One region of the Megasphaera sp. UPII 135-E genome, then DNA from elsewhere that is predicted to be linked to it. Evidence: riboswitches for the same ligand, from Rfam matches in the RefSeq annotation. Region 1 holds a riboswitch; each other region holds the start of a gene.
What was found. Region 1 has a riboswitch for S-adenosylmethionine ahead of HMPREF1040_RS00710 (MetQ/NlpA family ABC transporter substrate-binding protein). Riboswitches for the same ligand answer to the same signal wherever they lie in the genome.
Positions count from the first base shown of each region.

Region 2: linked by a shared signal. The riboswitch ahead of HMPREF1040_RS04445 (methionine ABC transporter ATP-binding protein) and the one ahead of HMPREF1040_RS00710 (MetQ/NlpA family ABC transporter substrate-binding protein) in region 1 are both predicted to bind S-adenosylmethionine.
Region 3: linked by a shared signal. The riboswitch ahead of metK (methionine adenosyltransferase) and the one ahead of HMPREF1040_RS00710 (MetQ/NlpA family ABC transporter substrate-binding protein) in region 1 are both predicted to bind S-adenosylmethionine.

Region 1 is NZ_AFUG01000006.1:20,012-26,276, forward strand. Features, by position in the region: gene eno (phosphopyruvate hydratase) at 1-96, opposite strand, end outside; gene HMPREF1040_RS00695 (CpXC domain-containing protein) at 170-946, opposite strand; gene HMPREF1040_RS00700 (MFS transporter) at 1,156-2,493, shown strand; gene HMPREF1040_RS00705 (hypothetical protein) at 2,558-2,986, shown strand; SAM riboswitch class I at 3,062-3,165, shown strand; gene HMPREF1040_RS00710 (MetQ/NlpA family ABC transporter substrate-binding protein) at 3,233-4,039, shown strand; gene trxA (thioredoxin) at 4,159-4,464, shown strand; gene HMPREF1040_RS00720 (flavodoxin) at 4,565-4,978, opposite strand; gene HMPREF1040_RS00725 (DUF3793 family protein) at 4,993-5,550, opposite strand; gene HMPREF1040_RS00730 (NusG domain II-containing protein) at 5,871-6,257, shown strand.
Region 2 is NZ_AFUG01000032.1:13,476-19,740, forward strand. Features, by position in the region: gene HMPREF1040_RS04420 (C-GCAxxG-C-C family (seleno)protein) at 1-224, shown strand, start outside; gene HMPREF1040_RS04425 (C69 family dipeptidase) at 312-1,751, shown strand; partial or broken gene HMPREF1040_RS04430 (amino acid permease) at 1,800-3,247, opposite strand; tRNA gene HMPREF1040_RS04435 (tRNA-Ser) at 3,447-3,535, opposite strand; gene HMPREF1040_RS04440 (methionine ABC transporter permease) at 3,613-4,266, opposite strand; gene HMPREF1040_RS04445 (methionine ABC transporter ATP-binding protein) at 4,247-5,290, opposite strand; SAM riboswitch class I at 5,365-5,463, opposite strand; gene HMPREF1040_RS04450 (LTA synthase family protein) at 5,945-6,265, shown strand, end outside.
Region 3 is NZ_AFUG01000032.1:1,251-7,515, forward strand. Features, by position in the region: gene HMPREF1040_RS04355 (sodium/glutamate symporter) at 1-79, opposite strand, end outside; gene HMPREF1040_RS04360 (nucleotidyltransferase family protein) at 230-1,375, opposite strand; gene HMPREF1040_RS04365 (YicC/YloC family endoribonuclease) at 1,666-2,559, shown strand; gene remA (extracellular matrix/biofilm regulator RemA) at 2,570-2,833, shown strand; gene gmk (guanylate kinase) at 2,847-3,458, shown strand; gene rpoZ (DNA-directed RNA polymerase subunit omega) at 3,474-3,683, shown strand; partial or broken gene coaBC (bifunctional phosphopantothenoylcysteine decarboxylase/phosphopantothenate--cysteine ligase CoaBC) at 3,697-4,907, shown strand; SAM riboswitch class I at 4,982-5,081, shown strand; gene metK (methionine adenosyltransferase) at 5,128-6,265, shown strand, end outside.

The DNA.
Region 1 (6,265 bases):
CCCATTATCACCTAAAACATCTGCTTGTACCGTAGGATTGCCTCGAGAATCTAATATTTCCCGTCCTTTTATAGACTTAATACGTACCTCTTTCATGTATAATCCTCCTTTTACATTTACACTTTTCTTTATTATACAATGGAATATATTCAACTCCTACCATTATATACTACTTTTCTGCGACTGTAATGTCACATTGAAATATCTCCTGACCTATACAATGTATCCAATACCCAAGCAACTGAGCATATGTTCCCTTTGATCTTTCTGCCATCTGAATAGCACCTTCCAACATCTGATTAGCCCATGCAGTATCAAACCTCAAAAAGTGCCCTTTTTCTTGTTTCGTCTGTACGGTAATCCAAATGGGTTCAAATAAGTCTTGCGTCATTTGTTCTATCCGCTTACTAATCTTATAGACACAACCCGTATGCTTAGCTTGCTTATCTAAAAATACCAGCAACCGTTGATCCGTATCTCGCGAAATATGACATGCCGATAACGGATATTGTTCTTGCCTCCTAGGCGTTAATAAACGATATGCTCCCATTTTTAATAATTCATACGTTCTATCATCATACGGGGACTCCATTTCAATAATTTTTTCTCTTAACTCTCCCGCATTTTTCACTATACGACAAGTATAATCCGTCCATTTTCTTTCTCCCAAAAATTGTTTCGTCTGTTCGTCAATATTAGGTACCGCTGAAGTTAACCAAATCATACTTTTTCGTGTATCATCGATATATAAGCAAGGTATATCTAAATACAACTCACCATGACAAAACGGACAAATATGAAAAAAGAATGATTCGTCATTCAACACCTTATCATATATCTGCAAAGCCCCCTCCCGATGAATATGAGAAAAGCCAATAACCCCACTTTTATGCTGACAAGTAGGACACGTTATGACTACTTCTTGAATAATATACCCCATTTGCATCTATACCATATCCTCCCTATGTACGAATATGTTTGCCCAACAAGCTATTTTATATAATCTCTGACCATTATTATAGCATACAAATGAACGTCATAAAAAAACAGCTATTTTATATATATTTTTTTTGTTTATTTTATTACAATTTTATTTTATTTGTAACGGTAAATTTGTTATACTAAAAAAAAGATATATAGTGGAGGTGGGGTACCATGAGTGAAGAAAAACGTATATTTTTATCCATACGAATGATTAGTTTTTCTGGTTCATTAGTAACTACTGCATTAACAGTTGTCGCCCCCATTATAGGCATTTGTTTACACATTGAGACCGAACAAGTAAGCTGGATTTTAGCAGCAATTTTAATCCCTTCTGCTGCCCTTTTACTCCCCTTAGGTCGATTATCCGATCTATATGGTAGACAACGGCTCTATACGCATTCCCTGCTGATGTATGCATTAACATCAGCCCTTGCTGCATTTACCCCTAACCTAGCGTTTTTGCTATGTTGTTGTATTGGTCAAGGAATTGCCTTAGCTGGAATTTTTGTATCCTACATTCCCTTATTATTAGCCAATATTCCTTTCCGTGAACACGGAAAATATTTAGGGGCATGTGTATCCATGACCTATTTAGGACTAGCCCTAGGCCCTGTTATCGGTGGATTAATTGCCGATACTATTGGTTGGAGATATGTATTTATCTTTGCTGCCTTATTTTCATTAGGTGCTTATATTGTCATGTTACCCGTTCATCGTGAATGGTATTCTCCCACAGCACCTTTTGTAAATGCCATAAGTACACTCCTTGTCGTTCTAGGATTATTGTTCTTTTTAGGCGGTTTATCTCTATATGCGTCCCATCCCTATTATCTTCCTCTGGGATTTTTTCTCCTTATTGCTTTTATTCTACACGAATATCGATCCAAACATCCCCTATTACCACTCTTTCTATTTAAAAACAAACAATTTTCTTTTGCCAATATTACCGCCTTTATCCAATATAGTGCTACTTATGGCTTAACGTTTCTCCTCTCCTTGTATTTACAACTGATACACGATATTTCCCCCTCAACAACTGGACTAATTTTACTTATTCAACCTTTATTAATGAGCCTCTTCTCTACGCCAGCAGGAATCGCTTCTGATAAATACGGATGCCTTATCATATCAACATTAGGTATGATATTATCAACACTAGGATTACTTGGTTTCGCCTTTATTCCTCAATGCTCTATCCCTTTAATTATTATTTTTCTCTGCTTTACAGGTGCTGGCTCCGCCCTTTTTGGGGCTCCTAATAACAAAGCGATTATGCAAGCCGTATCACATGAACACCACAGTCTAGCTGCTAGTACCTTAGCATTATCAAGAACCGTAGGTCAATCGCTCAGTCTCGCTCTCGTAACGTATATATTAGCAGGTTTTGCCTTACAGACCACTAATAACGCCCTTGTCTTATCCGCAGCACTACATCTCTTATATATCCTATTTGCAGGATTATCACTATTGGGAACCATTATCTCCATGTACGTATTAGTTAAAAGATAACACTTACTTTTTTCTCTTTTTTTGATATACTATTACTATATATTCATCAGAAAGGAGATCTCCAATGAAAAAACAATTAATAACTGGAGCAATTGCATTATCCGTTATCACTTGTAGTGGTATCGCTACTACACAAGCTTTTAATTTTGGTTCCCTTTTAAAATTAGGCGGTGTTTCCGTTCTGGTAAATCGCTACGGCGAACAAATAAATACCGTCCTAAATAATGTATTAATTAAAACCGGTGCTGGCACCAATTATGCCACCAAAGTAGTTCCTGTCCTCAGTGTCGGTACGGGCAACTATATTGGTGCAGTTCAAGTAATTGGTCCCCAAAAGCAAGTACAAAAAGTAAAGGCCGTAGGTCAACTAGAGGCTAGCATAAATGGAATTGCTCGTGCTAATACCTATATTCCATTAGCTAGTACTAATATAACGAATCTCAGCCGTGTTGATGGCGTTGGAGTTTCTGCTGTCGTTGACTTGAAATTGTAACTAATTTGTATAAATTTATAAATTGACCTTATCACAAACCTATGATAAGATACAAAACAACAAAAGCATACCGTCTTTTCATCAAGAGCAGTTGAGGGATTGGCCCGATGAAACTGCAGCAACCCCCCTTTCCAACGGGATAGGTGCTAATTCCTACGGTGTATACCGGCAGATGAACGAATAACAAAAACCGTCATCTGTATGACGGTTTTTTGTTATTCATTTTATGCGAAAGGATTTGATTTTATGAACAAACTTATTCAAAAAATTGCCTCTACTATTTTAATTGCCGCTTGCTTATTAGCAGCTGGTTGTGGATCTCAAACCACCTCAACCAACGAAGTAAGTATTGGCGTTACGGCCGGTCCGCAAGCAGAAGTAATGGACGAAGTCGTAAAAGAAGCTGCAAAGCAAGGCATTAAAATCAAAGTCGTAGAATTTAATGACTATGTACAACCGAATAAAGCTTTAGCCGAAAAAGATATTAATATGAACTCTATGCAACATCAACCATATTTAAATAATGTCATCAAAAAAGAAGGACTTCCCCTTGTTTCTATTGGCAAGACCATCATTTTACCCATGGCCGTCTATTCTCACACTTATAAAAAGATAGCCGATATAGCTCCTGGAACAAAAGTTGCTATACCTAATGATCCAACAAACGGTGCACGTGCTTTATTACTATTACAAAAAGCAGGCTTAATTACCTTAAAAAATGGGAATGATATATCCGCTTCTGTACGGGATGTTGTGAAAAATCCGAAAAATTTAAAATTTATTGAATTAGACGCAGCACAAATTCCTCGTTCCCTCGATGACACAGGTATTGCTTGCATTAATACAAACTATGCTATTCCAGCTGGATTAAATCCACAAAAAGATTCACTCCTCATAGAAAGTAAAGATTCTCCCTATGCAAATGTATTTGCCGTTCATACGGGCGATGAAACAAACGAAACCTATAAAAAGATTGTTTCAATTTATCAATCTGAACCAATTCGTAAATTTATCAACAATCAGTTCAAAGGTGCTGTTCTCCCCGCTTTTTAATCAATCTATACAAGTATAATCAATGACATTCAAAAAAGACAAACGTTCACTTTTATGATATACTAATTACATTAACAACATAATAGCTGTTAATGATCGATAGATAAGGAGTGAATAGGATGAACATTATAAATGCTACAACAGAAAATTTTGATCAACTTGTTTTACAAAGCAAAGGCTCCGTGATTGTTGACTTTTGGGCTACCTGGTGTGGTCATTGTACCACCATGCTCCCCATTGTAGAATCTATCATAGCGGATCATCCTGAAGTTACGCTAGTAAAAGTAAATGTAGATGAACAACCCGCCTTGGCAATGCGATATGAAGTGAATGTAATTCCCACGTTATTATTTGTAAAAGATGGGTCTATACAACATACCACAATCGGAGATCAAACAAAAGAATACTTAGAATCACTATTATAAAAAAGAAATAAAAAAAAGAAACAGTATCGAAAAGATACTGTTTCTTTTTATATATATATGTGTTAGAGAGGTATGAATCAACCATTTTCAACGCTATTTATTATGCTTGTGCAGCAGCTTTGCCCAATGCTTCGCATTCTTCTGAATTATTCGGTGTTTCATTAACAATAGCTGTACCGATAACCGTAGCACCTGCATCTTTTACACGTTGTTCCCATGCATCCATCCATTCGCCAGTACCCCAGCCATAAGAGCCAAATAAGCCTACTTTTTTACCGCTTAATTTGGGTAATAAATCAGCAACAAACGGTTCTACTACAGTTTCTTCTAATTCTTCTGCTCCCATTGCAGGGCAGCCTAATAAGATAACATCTTTAGATGCTACGGTATCAACATCCGTGTCATCAAACAAAACTGATTCAACTTCTGCACCTGCTGCTTTTGCTGCTGCTTCAATTTCTTGGGCCATTGCTTCCGTGTTACCAGTGCCACTCCAATATACGATTTCTACCATAACAAAATTCCTCCTTACGCTACAATGAGCGATTCTAATGATGTCCCCACAGCAAGCTGCCTACTATAGGTTCGACGACAACATTCAAACTTACGGAACAGTTGCATTGCCTTTTCCGTATCACCATAAACTTTCCATTCTCCACATAATTTAGCATGACAACCTCTGTGTTGAATAAAACCACAAACATCATCTAAAGGATAGCCTAGAAACAAGCCTAATTCATGAGGAAAACAATCACCTACAGCAAACCGTTCTGACAAATGCTCCAACATATCTGCTAAGGGAATACCTGGAGTATACCCATAAGCTTGCAAAAAACATTGAACTGCGTTTTCTTGCAAATGCTGCTGTACCATACATGGTCTATATACATATAACAACGTGCGTTGTGGACAACCAAACAAAATCTTAAAATGAAGTTGTTTTTCATTGAATTTTAGATTATACTGCTCAATGATAGCGGTATAATCCTTTTCTTTAGGACAACAGGGGAGACACAATAAAGTACCCATTTTTAATCCTGCTAAGGTCGCAGAACAATAAGAAATGAAGAAATTATCTAATTCCATATACTTTCTCTCCTCTCATGACCTAAAGATAATATACCAATAATGTAAATCATTGTCAATACATGGTATCTTGCAAAAAAAATATTCCCTCTAATTCAGTCAATCACGCTAAATAAAATAAGTTTTATTTCTCTATATTAAAAATATTTTACATATAATACCTTTGTTTACATGCTTATTTTTTCTTCTCCCTTCCTAATAAGGGTAGATTTTCCAAAATGGAATCAAGTATAATAAAAACATATAATGCTATTATTGATTATATATCTTATTTAAAAGTACACCTATACGCTGTATCTACCTACTAAAAGGAGTTTGTTATGCCAAAAAAATGGGATGTTATTCTAATTATTACCTTACTTTTGTTATCACTCATTCCGGAAGGAATATTCGTATTACAAAAAACGACCCATCCTGTACGCACGCATGCGGTCATCCATGTAGATGGAGCCATTTATAAAACCATTCCCCTAACGGGTCATAAAGGAACCTTTCTATTTACTATCCATACATCCAAAGGCTATAATACGGTTGTCGTAAAAAATGAATCAATCGGCATTACCAATGCTAATTGCCCTGATAAATTATGTGTCCATCAAGGATTTATTTCTCAAGTAGGTTCAACCACTGTTTGCTTACCTCATCGGGTATTAATTGAAATCAAATCAGATCAAACCACCACTCCCGATATTATTCCTGCACATTAGAGGTGATT
Region 2 (6,265 bases), on a different contig from region 1:
ATCCAGCAGAAAAACCGCTACCGGAAGTCTATCAATATACGGGGGAATTTCATAATCGGTTTAAAAAACATTTTGGTACAACTTGTTGCCGTAGCTTGAATAAATTACAATTTGGGACCCCTGAATATCGCAAATATTGTATTAACATTACTGCAACAGCGGCAGATATGCTTTCTGATTTCATTGAAGAAAAGGGGTTGCAAAAAAAGAATAGCATAAAATAAACGTTACGTAATTGAAAAGAAGTTTCAATATATAGTGACAAATTGATTAATATACATTATGATAGTAGTAAAAAGGAGATGAATATAATGTCTGAATTTTCAAGTTGTACTACTATTTTAGTTGGGAAATACGCTTCGTTAGACGGATCTACGTTAGTAGCTCGTAATGAAGATGGGCACGATGAACCAGAACCGCAACAATTTGTCGTGGTTCAACCAGAAAATCAACCCAAAGTGTATTATACATTCAAGGGCAATGTAGAAATTCCATTACCGCCGAATCCTTTACGGTACACGGCTACACCAAATGCTATTTTAGAACATGGTATCTTTGGGGCATCTGGGATTAATAGTGCTAATGTTGCTATGTCAGCAACTGAAACGATTACAAGTAATCCGCGTGTTTTGGGAGCAGATCCGTATGTGGAAGCATCGTTGGGAGAAGCTGATTTATTAACTATTGTTTTGCCATATATCAAAACGCCGCGGGAAGGCGTCTTACGCATGGGACAATTATTAGAACAATATGGTACTTTTGAACCCAATGGTATGGTGTTTAGTAATGCCGATGAAATTTGGTATATGGAAACCTATGGTGGACACCATTGGGCAGCGATTCGTATTCCTGATGATTGTTATGTGGTAGCTCCGAATCGATTGAATATAGATGTATTTGATTTTGATAATCCTGATGTATTATATTGCAAAGATTTACCTGATTTTATTGAACGTAACCATTTAAATCCTGATTTTGATGAATTAAATTTGCGTCATACTTTGGGAAGTTCCGATTATAAAGATGTGCAATATAATAATCCGCGTGCTTGGTATGTACAAAAATATTTTTCGGATACAACACGTTCTTATCATGAAAAATATCCCTTTGTAGATGATCCTGATTGCCCAGATTTACCTTTTATTTGTTATCCTAAGCAAAAGATTTCTATTGAAGATATAAAATGGGCTCTTTCATCTCATTATGAAGGAACTCCGTATGATCCATATGGAACCGGTAGTGAAGCTGATAGGAAAAAATATCGTGCTATTGGATTAAATCGAAATATGGAAGTACATGTTTTACAAATGCGTCCGAATGTACCTGCTGATATTTCTGGTATTCAATGGGTAGGTATGGCTTCTAATCCATATAATTGTATGGTGCCTTTTTATACAGCTATTTCAGATACGCCTGCATCATATCGGGATACACCTATAAAATATGATCCTAATTATATGTATTGGTTAATTCAAACAATGGCAGTTATTGGCGACCGTAATTATACATTTTTCGGTACTCAGCATTATGATTTTGAAAAGAAGATGAGTGCGACGTTACGTCACATGCAACAGCAATATGATAAGGAATTTATACAAAAGAACTTAAGTGGTATGGATGCCGTTGAATTTTTAACAAAAGCGAATCAAGAAATGGCAGATGCATTATTTGCTGCAGCAAAAGCGTTATTAGGAGATTTTGTTTGCACAGGTAGTCATAAAATGACATTGCGTTTTAATTTGGCCGATTAATAAAGAATAAAAAAGTGGTGAGTAAGCATGCTTACTCACCACTTTTTTTTATTCTTTATCTCTTGAAAGATCAACTTCTTTTAAAGGAATAATATGTGTTTTGTGTTTGAGTTTGTGATATAGAAAAACAATAAGAAAAATAGGAATACCGATATATACTACGGATGCACCATACCAGTCGATATGAGTGCCGAGAAAGGCGGAATAATTTTGTCCTGCCGTAATAATAATACACATCATGAGTGCCAATAGGGGACCAAAGGGAAATAAAGTTGCTCGATAGGGCAGTTTACGTAAGTCCTTTCCTTGTGCGATGTAAGCTCGGCGAAAACGATAATGGCAAAGGGCAATTCCAATCCATGTAATAAAACCGGCCATGCCACTAATGTTAACGAGCCAAGCATAAGCTTTTCCTTCACCAATAAGAGAAGTTAAAAAAGCAGCTAAACCAAAGGCAGCAGTAGCTATTAACGCATTTACAGGAACGCCACGTTTGTTTAGTTTCAAAAAACATTTTGGTGCTTGCCCTGTTTCCGCGAGGGCATATAGCATACGCGTTGAAACATATAAACCTGAATTTCCTGCTGATAAAACGGCTGTTAAGATGACCGCATTCATGATAGAGGCAGCGGCAACTAATCCAAACCGTTCAAATACTAAGGTAAAAGGACTAATAGAAATATTGGCAATATCCGTATTTAGCAAATTAGGATCGGTATAAGGAATTAAAAATCCGATGACAATAAATGAGCCAAAATAGAATAATAAAATTCGCCAAAAAATAGAATGAACCGCACGAGGAATGTTTTTTTCTGGATCTTCACTTTCACCAGCTGCAATACCAATCATTTCGGTGCCTTGAAAGGAAAAACCGGCGACCATAAATATTCCGAGCATTGAGGTAAAGCCGCCAACAAAAGGTGCATCTTTAATAAACCAATTGGTAAAACCAGGAGATTCACCAGGACCAATACCTAAAATAAGACAAGCCCCAGCAAAAAGAAAACTAAAACAGTGACCACTTTAATACCTGAAAATATAAATTCACTTTCACCATAGGAGCGGGTAGAAAGATAATTCAATAGAAAAAGGACTATTAAAAACAAACCACTCCATAGTGAGGCAGGTAATTCGGGAAACCAATATTTCATAATTAATGAGCCAGCGACTAATTCAGCGGCTAAGGTAATTGCCCAATTAAACCAATAATTCCAGCCTAAGGCAAAACCTAACGATTTATCTACATAGCGATTGGCATACGTTTCAAAAGAGCCGCTGACAGGTAAGTACGCTGCCATTTCGCCAAGACTAGTCATGAGGAAATATACCATAACCCCAATAAGTGCATATGCTACAAGGGCACCGCCTGGACCAGCAGAACTTACTGTTTCTCCACCAGCAACAAAAAGACCTGTACCGATGGCACCACCGATGGCAATCATATTCATATGACGTGCTTTGAGGCTGCGGCGTAATTTCTGTTTTTCGTCTTTCATATAATCACAACCTTTTACTATAATAAATAAAAACTACTTTTCTATTATACAGAAACTTCAATGACCTGACAATTAAAATGAGCGTAAAATACAAATTTAGCATTATCATTTCAGGTATTATATGGAGATAATAGAAAATAAGGGAAGGCCAATAAAAAAAACACAACGCAGATATAAATATCTGCGTTGTGTTTTCTTTTGGCGGAGCGGGTGGGATTCGAACCCACGAGACCTTTCGGTCCAACTGATTTCGAGTCAGCCCCGTTATGACCACTTCGATACCGCTCCATATGACGCTTTGTTATTTTAGCATAAAAATATAGTAGCGTCAATTATAAAATATTTAATATGTATAACTAAATAGATTACTTTTTATTTTTTTTATTAGAAGCGTAATCGCCTATGCTTTGAATGAGATTTACTCCGACGATTAAAATAATAATAGTAATTAACATGATATCGCCTTGAAAGCGTTGATAACCGTAACGAATAGCAATATCACCTAAGCCGCCACCACCAATAGCACCAGCCATAGCAGAAGAACCAATTAAATTAACGATTAATACGGTAACGTTATTAATAATTGTCGGTAGTGCTTCCGGTAATAATACTTTGCGAATAATTTGAAAAGGGGAAGCACCCATAGATTCAGCGGCTTCGACTAATCCAAAATCAACATCACGAATAGACGTTTCCACTAAACGACTTAAAAAAGGAATGGCAACGATGGTTAAGGGAACACAAGCAGCAGTGGTGCCAATAGAAGTACCAACGACTAGTCGTGTAAAAGGAATAATCGCAACCATTAAAATAATAAAGGGAATAGAGCGAATAATATTAACGATAGCTCCTAATATTTGATGAATATGTTTATGTTGTAAAATATGATTTTTTGATGTTATAACTAATGTAACTCCCAAAGGAATACCGATGATAGCGGCAATGATGGTAGAAACAATCACCATTATTAATGTTTCTTGAATTCCTTGGAGCATTAAATCAACAATTTCTAGGGACATATCCTAACACCTCACTTTTTACGGGTAATGTTTTGATATAGGAATAGGCTTTTGCCTGTGTTTCCATATCGCCTAATATAATAATAACTAAATAGCCAAAGCGTTCGTTTTGGATATAATCAATATTGCCATATAATACACTAACATTAATATTGAACTTGCGAACCACTGAAGCAACCAACGGATCACCTGTTAAAGCACCTTTAAACCGCAAACGCACAAGCATGGAAAGGTTTGGCGCAGGTTGGGGAGAAATACCTAATTTTTTTAGTCCTTTTGGTAACTCCATATTAATAACTGATTTCACAAATTCTTGCATCGTTTCTGATTGAGGATTCGAAAATACATCCACCACACGACCGGATTCTTTGATGATACCGCCTTCAATAACGGCAACACGATGGCAAATATCTTTTACAACGCTCATTTCATGTGTAATTATAACAATGGTTATGCCTAAGCGCTTATTGATGTCTTGTAATAAATCTAAAATCGATTTTGTCGTTTGGGGATCTAATGCTGATGTAGCTTCATCACATAACAAAATTTTAGGATCGCTTGCCAATGCCCGCGCAATACCGACTCGTTGCTTTTGACCACCTGAAAGTTGGGAAGGGTAATTATATTTACGATCAGTTAAATTTACCAGTTCTAACAAATCGGATACCTTTTTCTCGATGGCTTCTTTGGAGGCTCCAGCTAATTCTAAAGGAAAGGCAATATTTTCAAATACCGTTCGAGAGGATAATAAATTGAAGTGTTGGAATATCATACCAATATGTTTTCGTTCTTCTCGTAATTGAGCTTCCGTTAATGTGGTTAAATCTTTACCGTCAATAATGACGTTTCCCTCGGTTGGTTTTTCTAACATATTAATACATCTAACTAGTGTAGATTTACCGGCACCACTTTTGCCAATGATACCAAAAATTTCACTGTCTTCGATAGTTAAAGAAATACCTTTTAAAGCATTTACTTTTGCCTTACCGCTATATGTTTTGGTGATATTCTCTAAACGAATCACAGTATCAACTCCTTTTTTTTAATAAACAAATAAAAAAGACCATCAACAAGAATGATGGTCTGTATTCTCACATAACATCATCTGCCGGAATGTTCCGTTGGATTTGGCACCTTCCCAAACTGGGGGTTGCCGCAACGTCATAAGGCCAGTCCCTCGGTTGCTCGCGATGAATTAAATTTATTGTTTGAGTTATTCTATCATTTTAGATTATTTTTGTCAACGCAAAACTACTGCTTTTAAGTGCTTTTGAAAAAATTTCTTTTTATTTGTATGTATAATAGTGATATGGTATAGTATAATTAATTGGTAAAGATAAGAAAAAATGAGGTGAAATAATGTTTACTATGTTTATTGAGGGGGCACAGCAGGATATAAAGTTAATACTTATTCCTGTTATCATTTCTGCAATATTTCGATTTCTTTTTATTTATCTTTATGGAAATGGTGAAAAAAACGCTCTATATTATAAAAAAAGTTCGTCTATCCCTGTGGTTTGGATTTTTGTGGGGGCTAGATTTTCATGCTTATGTATATTTATTATCGTTATTATGTATTACTATTCCTAGTGTTTTCGTGGTTTCATATGCAAATATAGCGGATTCTTTACGCTGTTTATGGGTGGTAGTATATGCTTTATGTTTATATGTGGCATTTATGGGGAAGATGATTTTTTATGGAGAATTTCATGATATTTACAATCAAACGATGTTATTAGGAAAAAATGCAGATAAGGGTAATTTTGTCGATATCTTTTTACATCAATACCATGGATGGATAATTTTACTGGGGATCATTCCGTATAGTATAATTGTTTATTTTCTTACTGCTGGTATTTTAGTTACACCTGTTATTCCCTATCTTTTGATTGATAATACTTTCCTTCGCTATCTTGTTAACTTTTTCTTTTTTGTCTTAGCTGGGGTGGGATTCTATTGGATTCGATACGGCGGACATTTATCTCATTTGTTTAAACCA
Region 3 (6,265 bases), on a different contig from region 1:
GAGAACAAAAAAAGACGCCGACATAAAACACTGCAATTATCGCCGCTAAAGATTGAAACATATTTAGCGTTATAGTCATATTAAGACACCTCTTTTAACTCACTTAGTGATTATGCTTTATACGCGTTGATTGATAATAAGTATAACATAAATAAATAGTTTAAACAATATACCTTATTCATTTTTAAAAAGCGTTATGGTATAGCATTTCAGCATCTTGATAGTGATATTAATCTGGTAGAATATAAGGGGGATGATAAAAATCGATATTTCCTGTATGAAAAGGAGAACCTACGAATGATAAATGTTGTAAATCGGTGGCTTGCATATCCAAGGACATCATTTCTTTGGCATATAATGAGGCCTGTTTTAAAAATGGTGGAATTTTGGATACATAAGGGATCACAGCTGAAGATTGCTTGATAAATTTTCGTCCTACGGGAGATAGACCGAGGATACGAGCATAGGGGGGCCCTTCTTTGTAAGCTTGCTGAAATAGGCTGGCTGCTGGATGTAAGACGATATAAGATCCCATGCGACATAAGCGACGATAAGAATAGCGTCTTGTTTTTAATTTACATAAGGCATCGTGCCAGGTGCTACTGTGAGATACAATATGTAAAAAACGTTGTTCCAGTCCTTCAGAAAAAGCGGGTAATGTTCGTAATGTATCAAGTGATTGTTGTCGGAGTGCATAAAGAATAAAATCGCCGTAGCGCGTATAATCTGTATATTCGCCTTGGGAGCGGATATCATTGAGGTCATTTTTTACTATTGGGGGAAGATATGCGTGAAGGAATGCGGTATCATTTTTTTGAAAGGCTTTACGTAATAAGGACCCTGAAGCAAATCCCTTTTCTATGGTCATGCTATCGTGCCGATTACTACGCAAAATAGGATACAATTCCATTTTTGAAGCATATGTAGAACGAGCTGCTTCGTATTCGATTCCAAGTAACGCATTAGGAGAACCGAGCATTTTTTGTTGGGTTGGCGTTAGCAAAGGGCGAAGTTGATTGGTTATATATTGTCCATATGTATAGTTTCCTGGAGAAAAAGGGACTTGTTCTATTTTTTTGCGTTTTTGGTATATCTCATAAAAGTCGTGAGCAGTGCCTATTTCGGAGCCAAAGGCAAGTTGTTGACAGCCTATCCGTGCGGCTAAACGAACTGCACCTGCTGCAAATGCTGGTGCGGCTGAGAGGGCATATACAGTGGGTAATTCTAGTACTACATCTGCACCAGATTGAATTGCCCAAGCTGCACGACGCCACTTGGTAAATAATGCTGGTTCTCCGCGTTGTACAAAGGAACCACTTAATATAATGATAAGTGGTGTAGTTGTAGTAACATGCGAACGAAGAGTGGTTAGCAAAAAAATCGTGTCCTTGATGAAAAGGATTAAATTCAGCAATAATAGCAATTGGTTTCATAAGTTGCCTCTATTTGATATCATTTATGCTACATATAACATTTATGCTACATATAATACTATTAGTATACTATTGAATGGGAATACTGCCAATTGGTATATTGTTATAACTTATCTAATAGAAGAGGTTATTGTAGGTATAGGAAAAAATATTAGATTGCAGATTTTCAAATGTTGTAAATGTGATACAATAATATATATTTATATAATTTATTTTAAAAGGCGGTTTTTACATGCAAAGTATGACAGGATATGGTAGGGGTGTAGCGACGACGGAGCAGTGTGCAGTAGAAATAGAAATACGAACGATTAATCAGCGTTTTTTAGAATTTAATATACGCTTACCTCATCGATATTTGGTTTGGGAAGAACAAATTCGGAAACAATTAAAAGAGCATATTTCTCGAGGAAAAGTGGATGTATATGTCACTATTCGAGAAGGCGAACAGGAAAATCCACAAGTTATTGTACATAAGGGATTATTGCAAGCCTATAAAGAAGGGTTAGAAAAGGCTCAATCAGTGGGGTTTGAACAAGAACCAATTCGGTTGCAAGATGTGATGCAATTATCAACAGAATGGGTTACAATTGCACCTCGTGTATGGTCACAGGAAGAAGAACAATTATTTTCTTCCATTTTGTCAGATGCGTTGCAAGATGCTATACAAGGTGTATTAGACATGCGTCTTAGAGAAGGGGCACATTTAAAAGAAGACCTTCAAAAACGATGTGAACGATTAGTACAGGTAATTGATGATATCACCGCACGGAAAGAGCATATTATAAAATCATATAAATTGCGACTTATGGAAAAAATTGCAGCTATTTTTGCTAATAAAGAGTATGCTATGGATGAAAATCGTATTTTACAAGAAGTTGCGATTCATGCAGATAAGGTTGATTTTACAGAAGAAGTTGTACGCTTTCGCAGCCATGTGGTACAATTAACAAAGCTCATGACTTTACAAAAACCAATTGGCCGACAGGTAGATTTTTTGTTACAAGAAATGAATCGGGAAGTCAATACGTTGGGTTCTAAAACAACTGATATAGACGTAACAGCTTGGGTCATGTTGTTAAAAAATGAAATTGAAAAGATACGAGAACAAATACAAAATATTGAGTGATGGTGAGCGTATGAGTTTTAATTTATTAAATATTGGGTTTGGCAATATGGTCATGGGAAATAAGGTTGTTGCCATTATTAGTCCTGAATCAGCACCAATTAAGCGGATGATTCAAGAAGCACGTGAAGGAAATCGATTAATTGATGCTACGTTTGGTCGTAAAACGAGAGCATTACTAATTATGGATAATGGACAAATTATTTTGTCGGCATTACAAGCAGAAACGATTTCGCATCGACTTGTTACAGTGGAGCCAGAAGATACAGTAGAATAAGGAGATGAAAGATATGGCAGATACGGGATTGCTGATCGTATTTTCAGGACCATCTGGTGCAGGTAAAGGAACGATTTGTGAAGCATTACGTAAAAATTTTCCTAATGTAAATTATTCGATTTCTATGACAACACGTCAACCACGGGTAGGAGAAAAAGATGGTGTCGATTATTATTTTACTTCGGCTAGTGAATTTGAAACATTATTAAAGAAGCAAGCTTTTTTAGAATATGCCAAGGTATATGATCATTATTATGGTACGCCTAAAGAACATGTATATGGACTATTAGCACAGGGAAAACATGTGTTATTGGAAATAGATATTCAAGGTGCGATGCAGGTTCGTGCACAATATCCAAATTGCGTTTGTATTTATATCGTACCACCTAGCCTTGATATATTAGCAAAACGTTTGCGTGAGCGCCATACAGATACAGAAGAAGTTATTTGTAAGAGGCTTCATAAAACGAAAGAAGAATTGCAGTGGATTTCTAAATATGATTATCTTATTATCAATAATGATTTATCTCAGGCTATCAAAGAAGCAATTGCTATTGTTCAGGCCGAGCAATGTAAGGTAATACGATTGCAAGAAAAAAGAGAAAAAATTTTAAATGCCTATTAAAACGGAGGAGATAATATGTTAATTAAGCCAAGTTTAGAAGATTTAATCAAAAAAGTAGATAGTAAATATACATTGGTAACCTTAGCCGCTAAGCGTGCACGGGAAATTACTAGTGGGGACACCCCGTTAGTGGATGTACCGACGAATAAGGTTGTTTCCCTGGCGATGGAAGAAATCAAAGAAGGTAAAATAACGTTTGAATCGCCCAAAAATAGTATCAAATAATCAGGAGGCAATCATGCTTTTAGAAAATAAACATGTTGTGTTAGCCGTTACTGGTGGAATTGCTGCATTTAAAGCAGCGAGTATTACTAGTTTGTTGCGTAAGCAAGGTGCAGAGGTAAAATGTATTATGACCGCACATGCAACGGAATTTATTACACCATTAACGTTGCGAGAAATTTCCGGCAATCCTGTCGCTACTTCGTTGTTTGGCGAAACGCCTGAATTTAATGTGGAACATATTTCGTTAGCACGGTGGGCTGATATAGTGGTGGTAGCGCCAGCTACGGCAAATATTATTGGTAAAATTGCAAACGGTATTGCTGACGATTTAGTGAGTACGGTTATTATGGCTACGCAAGCTCCCATATTATTGGTACCGGCAATGAATAGTAATATGTATGCTAATGAAATTGTGCAAGCTAATTTACAGCGTCTATCTCAGTATGGATATCTCAGCATGGAGCCAGATAGTGGTTACTTAGCATGTGGTATTGAAGGTAAGGGGAGAATGCCTGAACCAGTTGATATCATTAAAGAAATTGAATTTCAGCTTAGTCGCACGACTCGTTTTACGGGAAAAAAGTTATTGTTACAGCAGGGGGAACTAGAGAACCGTTGGATCCCGTGCGGTTTTTAGGTAATCATTCCAGCGGTCGCATGGGATTTGCTATTGCCAAAGCGGCAGCACTTACAGGTGCGGAAGTCATCTTAATAACGGGAGCAACGAATTTAGAAACACCGCGTGGGGTTTCTAAACGTATTGACGTGACAACGACACGCGAAATGAAGGACGCTGTTGACCAATTATATGATGACTGTGATATGGTTATTAAAGCAGCAGCTGTAGCTGATTATCGTGTTTCTTGTCCGGCAAAAAATAAAATAAAAAAAACAGACGATCGGTTAGAATTAAAATTAGAAAAAAATCCAGATATTTTGCATTCTTTAGGTGAGCGTAAGCACCAGCAAATCTTGGTGGGCTTTGCCGCAGAAACGACTAATATTGTAGAATATGGAATGGCAAAATTACAGAAAAAAAATTTAGACATGTTAGTTGCTAATGATGTCAGTGTGGAAGGTGCCGGTTTTCGTGGCGAAACGAATATTGCTACCTTGTTATTTGCTGATGGTACACAAGAAGCGTTGCCTAAAATGGATAAATTTGAATTAGCGACGATTATTATGGAACGAGCTATTTCTATTTGGGAAAAACGGCACGCTTAGGGTAAAGAAAAATTAAACTTACTATTGCATTATTTATAGGCATAGTATATACTTAATTTGTATAATGAAATATAGTTCCATCAAGAGTCGGCGGAGGGATTGGCCCTGTGATGCCGCAGCAACCTTCGATAGAAAGGTGCTAATTCCAACAGTTATACTACTGGAAGATGGGTATTGTTCCCCCTCTTACCAGAGGGGAATTTTTTTTAGGAGGAATAAAATGGCTAAAAATCGTGAATTTTTTACTTCTGAATCTGTAACGGAAGGCCATCCTGATAAAATGGCAGATCAAATTTCTGATGGCATTTTAGATGCGATTTTGGAAAAAGATCCACATGCTCGTGTAGCATGTGAAACAGTGTTAACAACAGGTCTTATTCATGTGGTAGGAGAAATTTCTACAAGTTGTTATGTTGATATTCCACGTATTATTCGTGATACTGTGCGTGATATTGGGTATACACGGGCAAAATATGGTTTTGATTGTGATACTTGTGGTATTCTTGTTTCATTAGATGAACAATCTGGCGATATTGCAATGGGTGTTGATGCTGCCAAAGAATATAAAGAAAGTAAGACAGATGAATTTGATGCTATTGGTGCAGGCGATCAGGGTATGATGTTTGGCTATGCTACAAATGAAACTGATGATTATATGCCTTTGCCTATTTCTTTAGCACATCGGTTATCTCGTCGATTAGCAGCAGTTCGTAAAAATAAAACCTTATCATATTTGCGTCCTGATGGCAAAACACAGGTTACTGTAGAATATGAAGACGGAAAACCTGTACATATTGATACGATTGTTATTTCGACACAACATAGTCCAGAAGTAACACGTGAACAAATTGAAAAAGATTTAATTGCGTATGTATTAAAACCAGAATTAACGGATGGGTTATTTGATGACAAAACCAAACTCTTTATTAATCCTACGGGTCGTTTTGTTATTGGTGGTCCACAAGGAGATTCAGGCTTAACCGGTCGTAAAATTATCGTAGATACGTATGGTGGTATGGCACGGCATGGAGGTGGTGCCTTCTCTGGTAAAGATCCTACAAAGGTAGACCGCTCCGCTGCATATGCGGCACGCTATGTTGCGAAAAATATTGTCGCTGCAGGTTTAGCGGATAAATGCGAAATACAATTGGCTTATGCGATTGGGGTTGCACGTCCTGTATCCATCCATGTAGATACATTTGGTACAGGTAAAGTGGATAACGAAACAATTGTACAGTTAATTGAAAAACATTTTGATTTGCGTCCAGCTGGCATTATTAAAATGTTAGATTTATTACGTCCTATTTATAAACAAACGGCTGCATATGGACATTTCGGACGGAATGATTTAGATTTAC